DNA from 3 places in the Dermacoccus sp. GAS27A genome. Region 1 is predicted to be linked to each of the others. Evidence: riboswitches for the same ligand, from Rfam matches in the RefSeq annotation. Region 1 holds a riboswitch; each other region holds the start of a gene.
What was found. Region 1 has a riboswitch for cyclic di-AMP ahead of ABH936_RS06025 (C40 family peptidase). Riboswitches for the same ligand answer to the same signal wherever they lie in the genome.
Positions count from the first base shown of each region.

Region 2: another riboswitch for cyclic di-AMP. It lies ahead of ABH936_RS11970 (transglycosylase family protein); the one in region 1 lies ahead of ABH936_RS06025 (C40 family peptidase).
Region 3: another riboswitch for cyclic di-AMP. It lies ahead of ABH936_RS12110 (C40 family peptidase); the one in region 1 lies ahead of ABH936_RS06025 (C40 family peptidase).

Region 1 covers NZ_JBIYDW010000004.1:203,376-206,638, reverse strand. The annotation lists gene ABH936_RS06035 (ABC-F family ATP-binding cassette domain-containing protein) at 1-444, opposite strand, end outside; gene ABH936_RS06030 (neutral zinc metallopeptidase) at 618-1,607, shown strand; cyclic di-AMP (ydaO/yuaA leader) riboswitch at 1,723-1,908, shown strand; gene ABH936_RS06025 (C40 family peptidase) at 1,912-2,388, shown strand; gene ABH936_RS06020 (metal-sulfur cluster assembly factor) at 2,477-2,812, opposite strand; gene sufU (Fe-S cluster assembly sulfur transfer protein SufU) at 2,809-3,263, opposite strand, start outside.
Region 2 covers NZ_JBIYDW010000011.1:63,891-67,153, reverse strand. The annotation lists gene ABH936_RS11985 (phosphatase PAP2 family protein) at 1-380, opposite strand, end outside; gene ABH936_RS11980 (hypothetical protein) at 471-785, opposite strand; tRNA gene ABH936_RS11975 (tRNA-Thr) at 872-944, shown strand; gene ABH936_RS11970 (transglycosylase family protein) at 1,041-1,787, opposite strand; cyclic di-AMP (ydaO/yuaA leader) riboswitch at 1,794-1,947, opposite strand; gene ABH936_RS11965 (threonine/serine exporter ThrE family protein) at 2,125-3,263, opposite strand, start outside.
Region 3 covers NZ_JBIYDW010000011.1:96,554-99,816, reverse strand. The annotation lists gene ABH936_RS12115 (hypothetical protein) at 1-190, opposite strand, end outside; gene ABH936_RS12110 (C40 family peptidase) at 339-1,442, opposite strand; cyclic di-AMP (ydaO/yuaA leader) riboswitch at 1,446-1,658, opposite strand; gene ABH936_RS12105 (metal-dependent transcriptional regulator) at 1,844-2,551, opposite strand; gene ABH936_RS12100 (serine hydrolase) at 2,964-3,263, opposite strand, start outside.

The DNA.
Region 1 (3,263 bases):
GTCGAGGGCGAGGCTGCTCGCGATCGACGAGGCCTCCGACTCCGAGGCGTACCCGCCGGCGGCGGTGAACTCGGCGTCGAGGCGCGTGTAGCGCTTCATCGCCTTCTCGCGCACGGCGTCGTCCTCGGAGGCCATGTTCGTCTCGGCGGTGCGCAGGTCGCGCGCGATGGCGTCAAGGCCGCGCGCGGACAGGATGCGGTCGCGGGCGAGGACATCGAGGTCGCCGGTGCGTGGATCCTGCGGCAGGTAGCCGAACTCGCCGGAGGTGACGACGCGTCCCGCTGCGGGGATGCCGTCTCCCGCGAGCACCTTCGTCAGCGTCGTCTTGCCGGCTCCGTTACGCCCGACGAGGCCGACGCGGTCGCCCGGAGCGACACGGAACGTCGCGTTCTCGAGCAGGATGCGCGAGCCGGCGCGCAGTTCGATGCCTTCGGCGGTGATCACGGGTGAAATCGCTCCTTCAGGGGCGGCAGGTGCGTCGAGGTGGGCCGACGGCGGTGTGGGGCGGCGTCGGGACGCGCAGCGGCGAGGGCGCTGCGGCGGGAAGCCAACCCACGTATTCTACGAGAGATGGTGGGAGGCGGACGCAGCGTCCGCCTCGACAGACGGAGGCTCTCTTGACGTTCAACGACAACGCGCAGCTCGACACCTCGCAGGTGACCTCGGGCGGCTCAGGTGGCTTCGGTGGCGGAGGCGGTGGCATGGGCGGGGGCCCGGTCGTCGGCGGCATCGGCGGTCTCATCCTCATGCTCATCTTCGCTCTTTTCGGCGGAAACCTCACCGGCGGGCCGGACAGTTCGGGCGGCGGCAGCACCGGCTCATCGGGCAGTTCGTACGGCTCAGGCCTCAACGGCTATGCCCAGGACACGCAGGACGTGTCGGGTTCGAATGACTCCGTCGCGCAGGCGATCGAGCAGTGCAAGACGGGTGCGGACGCCAACCGTGACGACACCTGCCGCATCGTCGGCACCGTCAACGCGGTGCAGGACTACTGGGGCAGCGCGCTGCCGAAGTTCACGAACGGCCGGACGCAGTACGAGAACGTCCCGACCGTGATCTTCAGCGGGCAGACGTCCTCGGGCTGCGGTACGGCCAGCTCGCAGATGGGCCCGTTCTACTGCCCGACCGACCGCAAGGTCTACATCGACGCCGCCTTCTTCCAAGAACTGACGAACAAGTACGGTGCCGATGGCGGCGCCCTGGCGAAGGAGTACGTCGTGGCCCACGAGTACGGCCACCACGTGCAGGACCTGCTCGGTGCGCTCGGCCGCGCACAGCAGGATCCGAAGGGTGCCGAATCGGGTTCGGTGCGTACCGAACTGCAGGCCGACTGCTACGCCGGCATCTGGGTCGCCCACGCGACGGAGTCGAAGGACAAGAACGGCAACACGCTGCTCAAGCCGGTCACCGACGACGACATCAAGTCAGCGCTGTCCGCGGCGTCGGCCGTCGGTGACGACCGCATCCAGCAGAAGGCCCAGGGTCGCGTCACGCCGGAGAGCTGGACGCACGGTTCGTCGGAGGCTCGGCAGAAGTGGTTCATGACCGGCTACGAGAAGGGCGACCTCAACTCGTGTGACACGTTCAACGTCGACAGCGTCGAGTGAGGTCGTGAAAACGCTCGGACGGGTCGGAAAATTGACGAAAAGTGATTGCACGCTCAATTTGTTCCGACCGTGAGCCGACGGTAATCTTGCAGGGCCGCACCGACGTCGGTGCGGCCCTGCTTCGTCGCTGAGTCCCGTCACGAAGGCCAGGTATCACCGCATTGCGCGGAGCGACGGGAGCGGTGCACCCAGCATCCGAGCCACCTTGGTGGCTCTTGGGGTGAAGCCGGCTCAGGCCGGCCGAGAATCTAGGATCTCGAACCCGACAGGTCATGCCTCGTAAGCGCTCCTGGAGAGATCCGATATGAAGAACATGTCCCGCCGCTCGTTCCTGGGCAACACGTCCAAGGTCGCCGTCGGCACCGCCCTCGCCACCTCCGCGCTGGGCGCGGTCTCGGTCGGTACCGCCTCGTCCGCCAGCGCCTCCGTCACCTCCGCGAGCGCGCGCCGCGTCGTCTCCAGCGCCTCGTCCCGACGCGGCGCCCCCTACGTCTACGGTGCGGCCGGCCCGTGGCGCTTCGACTGCTCGGGTCTGACGAGCTGGAGCTACCGCCAGGTCGGTCGCTCGATCCCCCGCACGGCCAACCAGCAGTACCGTGCCTCGTACCGCGTCTCGCGCGCTTCGGCTCGCCCGGGTGACCTTGCGTTCCTCACCTCCGGTGGCTACGCCTACCACGCGGCCGTCTACGCCGGCAACGGCATGGTCTGGCACGCACCGCGACCCGGCTCTCGTGTGCAGCTCGCGCGCGCCGGTTCCTCCTACCGCTTCGGCCGCGTCTGATCTGTTCGATCCTGACGTACGCCGCACAGCGCGACGAAGCCCGCCACCTCCATCGAGGTGGCGGGCTTCGTCGTACGGTAGCGGTGGCTCAGACGTTGAATCCGAGGGCGCGCAGCTGCTCGCGGCCGTCGTCGGTGATCTTGTCCGGGCCCCACGGCGGCATCCAGACCCAGTTGAGGGAGTGGCCGGCGACGACGTCCATGAGCGCCGTCGCGACCTGCTCCTCGATGACGTCGGTCAGCGGGCACGCCGCGGACGTCAGGGTCATGTCGATGACGGCGTGCTTGGAGTCGTCGACGGTGATGCCGTAGACGAGGCCGAGGTCGACGACGTTGATGCCGAGCTCGGGGTCGACGACGTCGCGCAGGGCCTCCTTGACGTCCTCGACGTCCGACTCGACGGGCGGGGTGGTTGTCTCGCTCATGCCGTGATCTCCTTGTCGCTGCTGGCGGTGGTGTCGCTGTTCGTGCTGTTCGCGGCGCTCCCGGCGAGGTCGAGGCCGAGCTTGCCGAGCGAATCCTGCAGGGCCGACCACGACAGCAGCGCGCACTTGACGCGCGCCGGGTACTGCGAGACCCCGGCGAGCGCGATCGCGTCACCGATGACCTCTTCGTCGCCGGCGTCCTTGCCCTTGCTCGTCAGCATGCTGCGCGTCGCGCCGAAGACCTCCTGCGCGTCGCGCAGCGTGTGCCCGACGAGGTTGTCGGCGAGCATCGACGCGGACGCGACCGAGATCGAGCAACCGATCGAGTCGTAGCTGACGTCCCTGATGACGGCGTCGTCACCCTCGCCCTCGACGTCGACGCGCAGAGTGATCTCGTCGCCGCACGAGGTGTTGACGTGGTGGCTCTCTGCCCCGAACGGCTCGCGCAGCC
Region 2 (3,263 bases), on a different contig from region 1:
GCGAGCGCGATGGGCACCGTCGCGAGCACCATGCCGTAGTAGTACCCGGCGCCTTGCGCGAGGACGGGCACCTCGGCGAGCGATGAGTTGAGCCATCGTTCGATGTCGATGTGCAGCCACTGCTCCAGGTCGAACAGGCGGTGCGCATGCCGGACCGACTCGTCGTGCTCTCCGCGGATGTGCTCCTGCGCGAACGTGAAGTACTGGAAGAACATCCAGAACAGGAACAACTCGATGAGTAGCGCCGGGCGGCCACCGAGCGGGCGCACGAGCGCCCTGACGAAGCGGGGCGGCGGCTCGGTGGTGCTCAGCGAGAAGTCGTCACGCGACGGCGTCAGGTCGCGCATCGAACGCTCGGCAGGCGTGAGGGAGTCGGGCATGCCACTCCTCACCTCGTCGCGGCCTTCGAACAAAACACGTCAGTGTATCCCCGCGCACTCAGGCAGGCCGAGCCTCGGGGGCGGGCCCGCTCAGTGGCGGTCGATCAGGACGTACGACGCCGCCGCCGACAGTGCCGCCACCCCGACGACGGACGGCCACGCGCCGATCTTCTTCGCGAGCGGGTGCGAGGCGCCGAACCCGCCGACGTACACGGCGGTCAGCGCCGCCGTCTGGGCCGCGCCGCCCTTGGCGAGCCACGTGCGGCCCGCGTACCCGCCGGCGAGCGCGAGCACGACACCCCCGAGCGGACGGATGCCCGTCTCACGGGCGGTGAGGTAACCGCCGAGGAGACCGAGGGCGGCCACGGGTGCGGTTTCGACGTCTGCTGCAGGCTTGAGATTCATGCCCTCATCGTAGGTCGTCGCCCGAAGGGACGGGCATCGCGACCCGCCTCGTATAAGATTTATAGGGCTGCCGATACCGGCAGTGTGCTGGAGTGGCGCAATCGGTAGCGCACCTGTCTTGTAAACAGGTGGTTGTGGGTTCGAGTCCCATCTCCAGCTCTCACCGCCCGCCTGCCCGGCCAGGGCACATGACGAGGGCCCCACCGCTTCGAAGCGGTGGGGCCCTCGTCGTCGATCAGGCGATCAGACGTGCGATCAGTGGTTGTTCAGGTACGCCTGCAGGGCGCGGACGGTGCGGGCGTTGAGGTAGGTCGCGCCGTCCTGGGAGATGCCGAGCTTCGACTGCAGCGCGGCGACCGTGCGGGGGCCGATGATGCCGTCGGGCGTCGTGCCGACCGCGCGCTGGAGGGCCATCTTCGTCTGCGGGCCGACGATGCCGTCACGGTACGTGCCGACCCAGGCCTGCAGCGAGCGAGCGGTCTGGCGACCGAGGCTGCCGTCGACGGCGAGCTTGCCGGACGTCGCGGCGGGAGCCTTGACGGCAGAACGAGCGGTGGAACGCGACACCTGCGTGTTCGCGGCCGCAGCGGCAGGAGCCGCAGCGGTGCTGCCACCGTTGGCGCGGGTCAGGCCACCGCGCACGGAGCACACGGGCCAGGCGCCGGGGCCCTGGACGGCGAGGGTCTTCTGGGCGATCGCGATCTGCTGCTCGCGCGTGGCGAGGTCGGCGCGAGCGGCGTACTGCGTGCCACCGAAGCCGGCCCACGTCTGCTGCGTGAACTGCAGGCCGCCGTAGAAGCCGTTGCCCGTGTTGATGTGCCAGTTGCCGCCCGCTTCACAGGCGGCGACGCGGTCCCAGACCGAACCGGCCGGTGCGGCCGAGGCGGTGGTGGCGCTCGTGACGCCGGCGCCGACGGTGGCGGCACCGACGAGGGCGACGCCCGCAGCCTTGCGACCCATGGTCGAGTCGGAGGGAGCGGAGTGCTTCGGGGTGTAACCCATGGAGGTGTTTCCTTTCCTGACGACGCCGGTGAGGTGAGCTGTCGGGTTCGAGCGGTCAGGTGCTCGGCCGGTTCGGGACCGGCTTCACCCCAAGGCACTCAACGAGTGCCACGAGTGGGTCCCCCACCCTCGTCTGCGGTTCGCACGGTGCGAATGAAGCGGCGCCCGACGAGGTTTGGCGTTGGCGCTGCCCGCGAATTCTTGGTGTGTTGAGTTGTGAGCCGCTTGGGCGACACTCACGACATCGCCACAGCGAGGAGAACGTTACGCGACCTACGTCACAAAATGTGAATCACCGCGGCCCCCGCCGTCGCCGCGCGCGAGAACCCCCCGCCCGTCAGCGGCGACGAGCCCTGCGGCGCTGCACGATCGGGCGGTCGAAAGGCGCCGACAGCACGTCCCCGAGAAGCGCCCCCGTGCTCAGCGCGAGGGCGATCCCGACGGCGCCGAGCATCGTCGTCACCCCGACCCCGGACTGCGCCACGCGCGTCGCTCCGAGCAGTGAACCCGACACGGACTCGTACATGCCGCGGAAGATGCGCAGGCCGGGCAGCATCGGCGAGACCGCGGGCATGACGAGCACGAGCGCGGGGGCGCCCAGGCGCAGCGCGAGCAGTCGCGCGCAGAACCCTACGGCCGTCGCGGCCATCGCGGTCGCCGTCGTCGCGCCGAGGCCGATGGAGCTGACGAGGAACGTCACGCTGCCCACGCCCAGGGCGCCCATGACGGCCGTCGGCACGAGCATCCGGACACGCGAACGCATCGTCACGGCCGAGCAGACCGCACCGAGCGCACCGCAGGCAACCTGGAGCAGAAAAGTCGTCGACGGCGAGTCGTAACGCAGCACCCCGGGCGATTGGAGCCCGAGGTCGAGGGCGTTGTCGAGACTCAGCGTCAAGGACAACCCAGCACCGACGCCGACCGTGATGCCCGCGCAGGCGAGGATCACCGTCAACACGCGCCCGGAGGCGGTGACGGGATAGCCGGTGACGGCGTCCTCGACCGCGGACGCCATCTGACGACCGGGCAGCAGCGCGACGATGCCGCCCGAGATCGCGTACGCGAAGTCGGCCATCGTCATCGAGCCGGGCAGGTGGGTGGCGACGAACTCGCCGACGAGATGACTCTGGTGCGACATGTACGCGAGCCACGCGAGCATCGTCGAGGCGAGTCCGCCGGCGGCCGCCGAGTAGAAGCTCGGCACCCCCAGGTTGCTCAGCACGCGCCCGATGCGGTCGACGATGATCGCCGACACGAACGCGACGGCGACGGCCATCCAGCTACCACCGAGGATCGTCGCGACCGACGCGGCGAGACCACCGAACGCGACCGAGACGAGCCATCGCGGGTACAGCCGCGGCATCCGCTGGATGCGCCGCAACTGCTTCGTCGCCTCGTCGAGATCCATGCCGCCCGCGACGAGGCGCTCGACGAACTGGTGCACGGCCGTCAGCCGGGAGAAGTCACGCGTCGACG
Region 3 (3,263 bases), on a different contig from region 1:
CCGGGTCGTCTTCGTCTTCGTCGTCGAGTCGTTCCAGTTCGGCGTCGTCGACCAGCACCTCCAGCCCGTCGCTCGCCTCCTCGGACGCGGCATCAGCCGACGAATCCGACTCGAGTTCGACGAGCCCCCTGCTCGTCGCCGGCGGCGTCGGCCTCGCACTGCTCGGCCTGGCGCTCGCCGTCACCGTCATTCGCCGCGACTACCACTGACGCAGGATCGTCACGGCAGACCACCACGACCCCGCTCGAAGCACGCGCCACACGAAGAAGCGCCCTCCCCGTCACGATGACGGGGAGGGCGCTTCTCAGGTGGCCGCGCGGGCCGACCGATCAAATCGATCAGAGGCGACCGTAGGTCGAACCCGACAGCACCGGGTACAGGCCGGTGACGGTGCCCGGGTGGCGCGCCTCGTAGACCATGCCGTTGCCGGCATAGATCGCGACGTGGCCCGGCAGGAAGACGAGATCGCCGGGGCGCGGGTCGCTCACGGGCGTCGTCATCGCCTTGATGGCGCCCGACTGGTGCGGCAGCTGGATGCCGGCCTTCGCGAAGACCATCGCGACGTAACCGGAGCAGTCGGCACCGGAGGTCGACGATCCGCCGTAGACGTAGGGGATACCCGTCAGGCCCGCGGCGATGGAGACGACACCGGAGTTCGAACGCGAGGCGGAAGCCGTGTTCGTGGCCTTCCGCGCGCTCGAGGCGTAGGTCGGCGTGGCCGAGTGCGTCGTGGTGGCGTGACGCACCGTCGCGCGGTGCACGGGTGCCTGCTGGTGACGCGGCGTCTGGGCGACCGGGCGAGCCTGGGTGTGCTGCGAAACCGCCTGGCGAGCGTGCGTGCGATGCACGCGCTGGTGCGTCGCGGTAGCGCGGTGGGTGTTCGTCGACTGCGACGCGGCGCGGTGGGTGTTCGTCGACTGCGACGCGGCGCGGTGGGTGTTCGTCGACTGCGACGCGGCGCGGTGGGTGTTCGTCGACTGCGACGCGGCGGGCGCGGTGCGCTTCTTGACGACGATCGAGCGACGCTGCGCCGGCTGCTCGACGGTCTTCGCCTTGCGCTCGGCCTTGACGGGCTTCACGGAGGCCGACGTCAGCGCACTGCGGGCCTGCGAGCGCGACACCTGCTTCAGCGCCTGCGCCGTCGCGCGCGTCGACTTCTTCGCGGCGGCGGGCTTCGGGGCGGCCTTGGCGGCGGGCTTCGGGGCGGCCTTCGGGGCGACGACGAGCTTCTTGGCCGGCGTGACGGTCTTGAGCTCGAGGGGTGTCGTGGCGGCAGCGGCGGCCTCGTGAACGGCGCCCGACTCAGGGGCCGCACCGGCGCTCTGCGTGATGCCGAGACCAGCGACCAGACCACCGGAGACGGCGACGGTCGTGGTGAGCATGGCCAGGGTGCGCGTCTGCTTCACAGGACGCAGCGGGCCCGGCGTGTTCTTGATGGACAATGTGCAACCTCTCGAACGCCTGTGAGGTGAGCTGTCGGGTTCGGACCTGTTGCTCGGCCCGGCTCTCGGCGCTTCGTGCGTGCGACGCGAGCTTCACCCCGAGTTCTTGATCTGCGCTTCGCTGATCAGGAACGAAGAAGTGGGTCCCCCACCCCTGCCAGGTGGTGTAGCTGACATGACTCGCGCGCCGCAGGCAGGGCTCGGCGTGTCCGGCACGCGAGTGTTCGTTGTCGAACCAGGTAAGACGGTAACGAATCAGTCACGACGACGGTGAATCAGGAACCGGCGAGATAGGCGTCATTCCGGCGTCGAGCATCTGCCTCAGGCCCCGTTCGTCTTGCCACCAGCGGAGGTTTAGATTCCGTTACAGAGTGCGCTCGTGATGAACATCACATGCAACCTCAGGCCTGCTGACCCGTCACGGACACGAATACGTGCGAGGCGATGTCCTCGGGCAGCGACACGGCGTCGTCAGGCCGATCGGCGACGGCCGCGTGGACGCGGTCGCCGTCAGCACGCACGTCGAGGGCCACCCCGGGGCTCAGCCCGACGCTCGTCAGCACCGCGAGAGACTCGGCGTCCGCCTGCGCGGGCTCGCCGATGCGGCGCACCACCACGCGCAGCGACTCGCTGCCGGCCACCTCGACGAGCGACTGCACGCCGTCACGGAAACCCTCCGGCGCCTCGCCCCAGCCGAGCTCGTCGAGCCCGGGAATCGGGTTGCCGTACGGGGACAGGCCCTTGTCGACGATGAGCTCGAGGATCTTGCGCTCGACGCGCTCGCTCATGACGTGCTCCCACCGGCACGCCTCGTCGTGGACGTACTCGAGCTCGAGGCCGATGACGTCGACGAGCAACCGCTCCGCGAGGCGATGCTTGCGCATGACGCGAGTCGCGAGCAGGCGCCCCTCGGGTGTCAGTTCGATGCGCCGGGAGTTCGCGACGTGGAGCAGACCGTCGCGCTCCATGCGCGCGACCGTCTGCGACACCGTGGGCCCGGAGTGGCCGAGGCGCTCCGCGATGCGGGCGCGCAACGGGGGGATGCCCTCTTCTTCGAGGTCATAGATGGTGCGCAGATACATCTCGGTGGTGTCGATCAGGTCAGTCACGACGACAAGAGTGCCACCTCCGGCGCCGCCGCGCACGGGTGCTCGCAATACCGGCGTCGGTGGGGCGAGGCTCGGAGCGTCAGTCGCGCGAACGGATCGCCTCGAGCGGACCGCCGGAATGAGCAGGCGCGACGGGCAGCGCCTCGGAGGTGTTCGTCAGAGCGATGCTCGTCGTGGGAGCGACGTCGGCAGGGGTGAGGCCGGGCGAGCCGCGAGGGCAAGGGGGCCGAAAGAGAAGAACCCGAGGCGCGCGCTCACGAAGAGCGCTGCGGCCTCGGGGTGAAGCGCAGCCGCCAGGGGGGAGGGAGTGCGGCGCGCTTCGTGACGAGACGCTACACCCGCTCCCCCCATCATTGAAAGTTAAATCGGAAAGCCAGGGCTGTGAAGATGCTGTGAGCTTCGCAACGCGCTGTCAGAGCCATTCGCCGAACGCGGCCGGCTCGCGCGTGAAGCGGTATGTGGCCCAGTTGAGTTGGGTGACGGAGCCGTCGGCGTCGCGGGTGATGACGAGCCATTCGCCGCGCTCGCGACCCGCGACGGTGCGGTAGCGGTTCTCGTCGACGCGCTCGAAGACGGCCGGCGCCTTCCACTCGGGCATCCCCTCGACGCGAGCCTTGAGCGTGCCGCCCTCGACGACGAACGTGAACTGCGTCCCCTCCGAGAACCACACCCCGAGCAGCGGGACGAGTTCCGGGGGCACGGTGATCCCGGG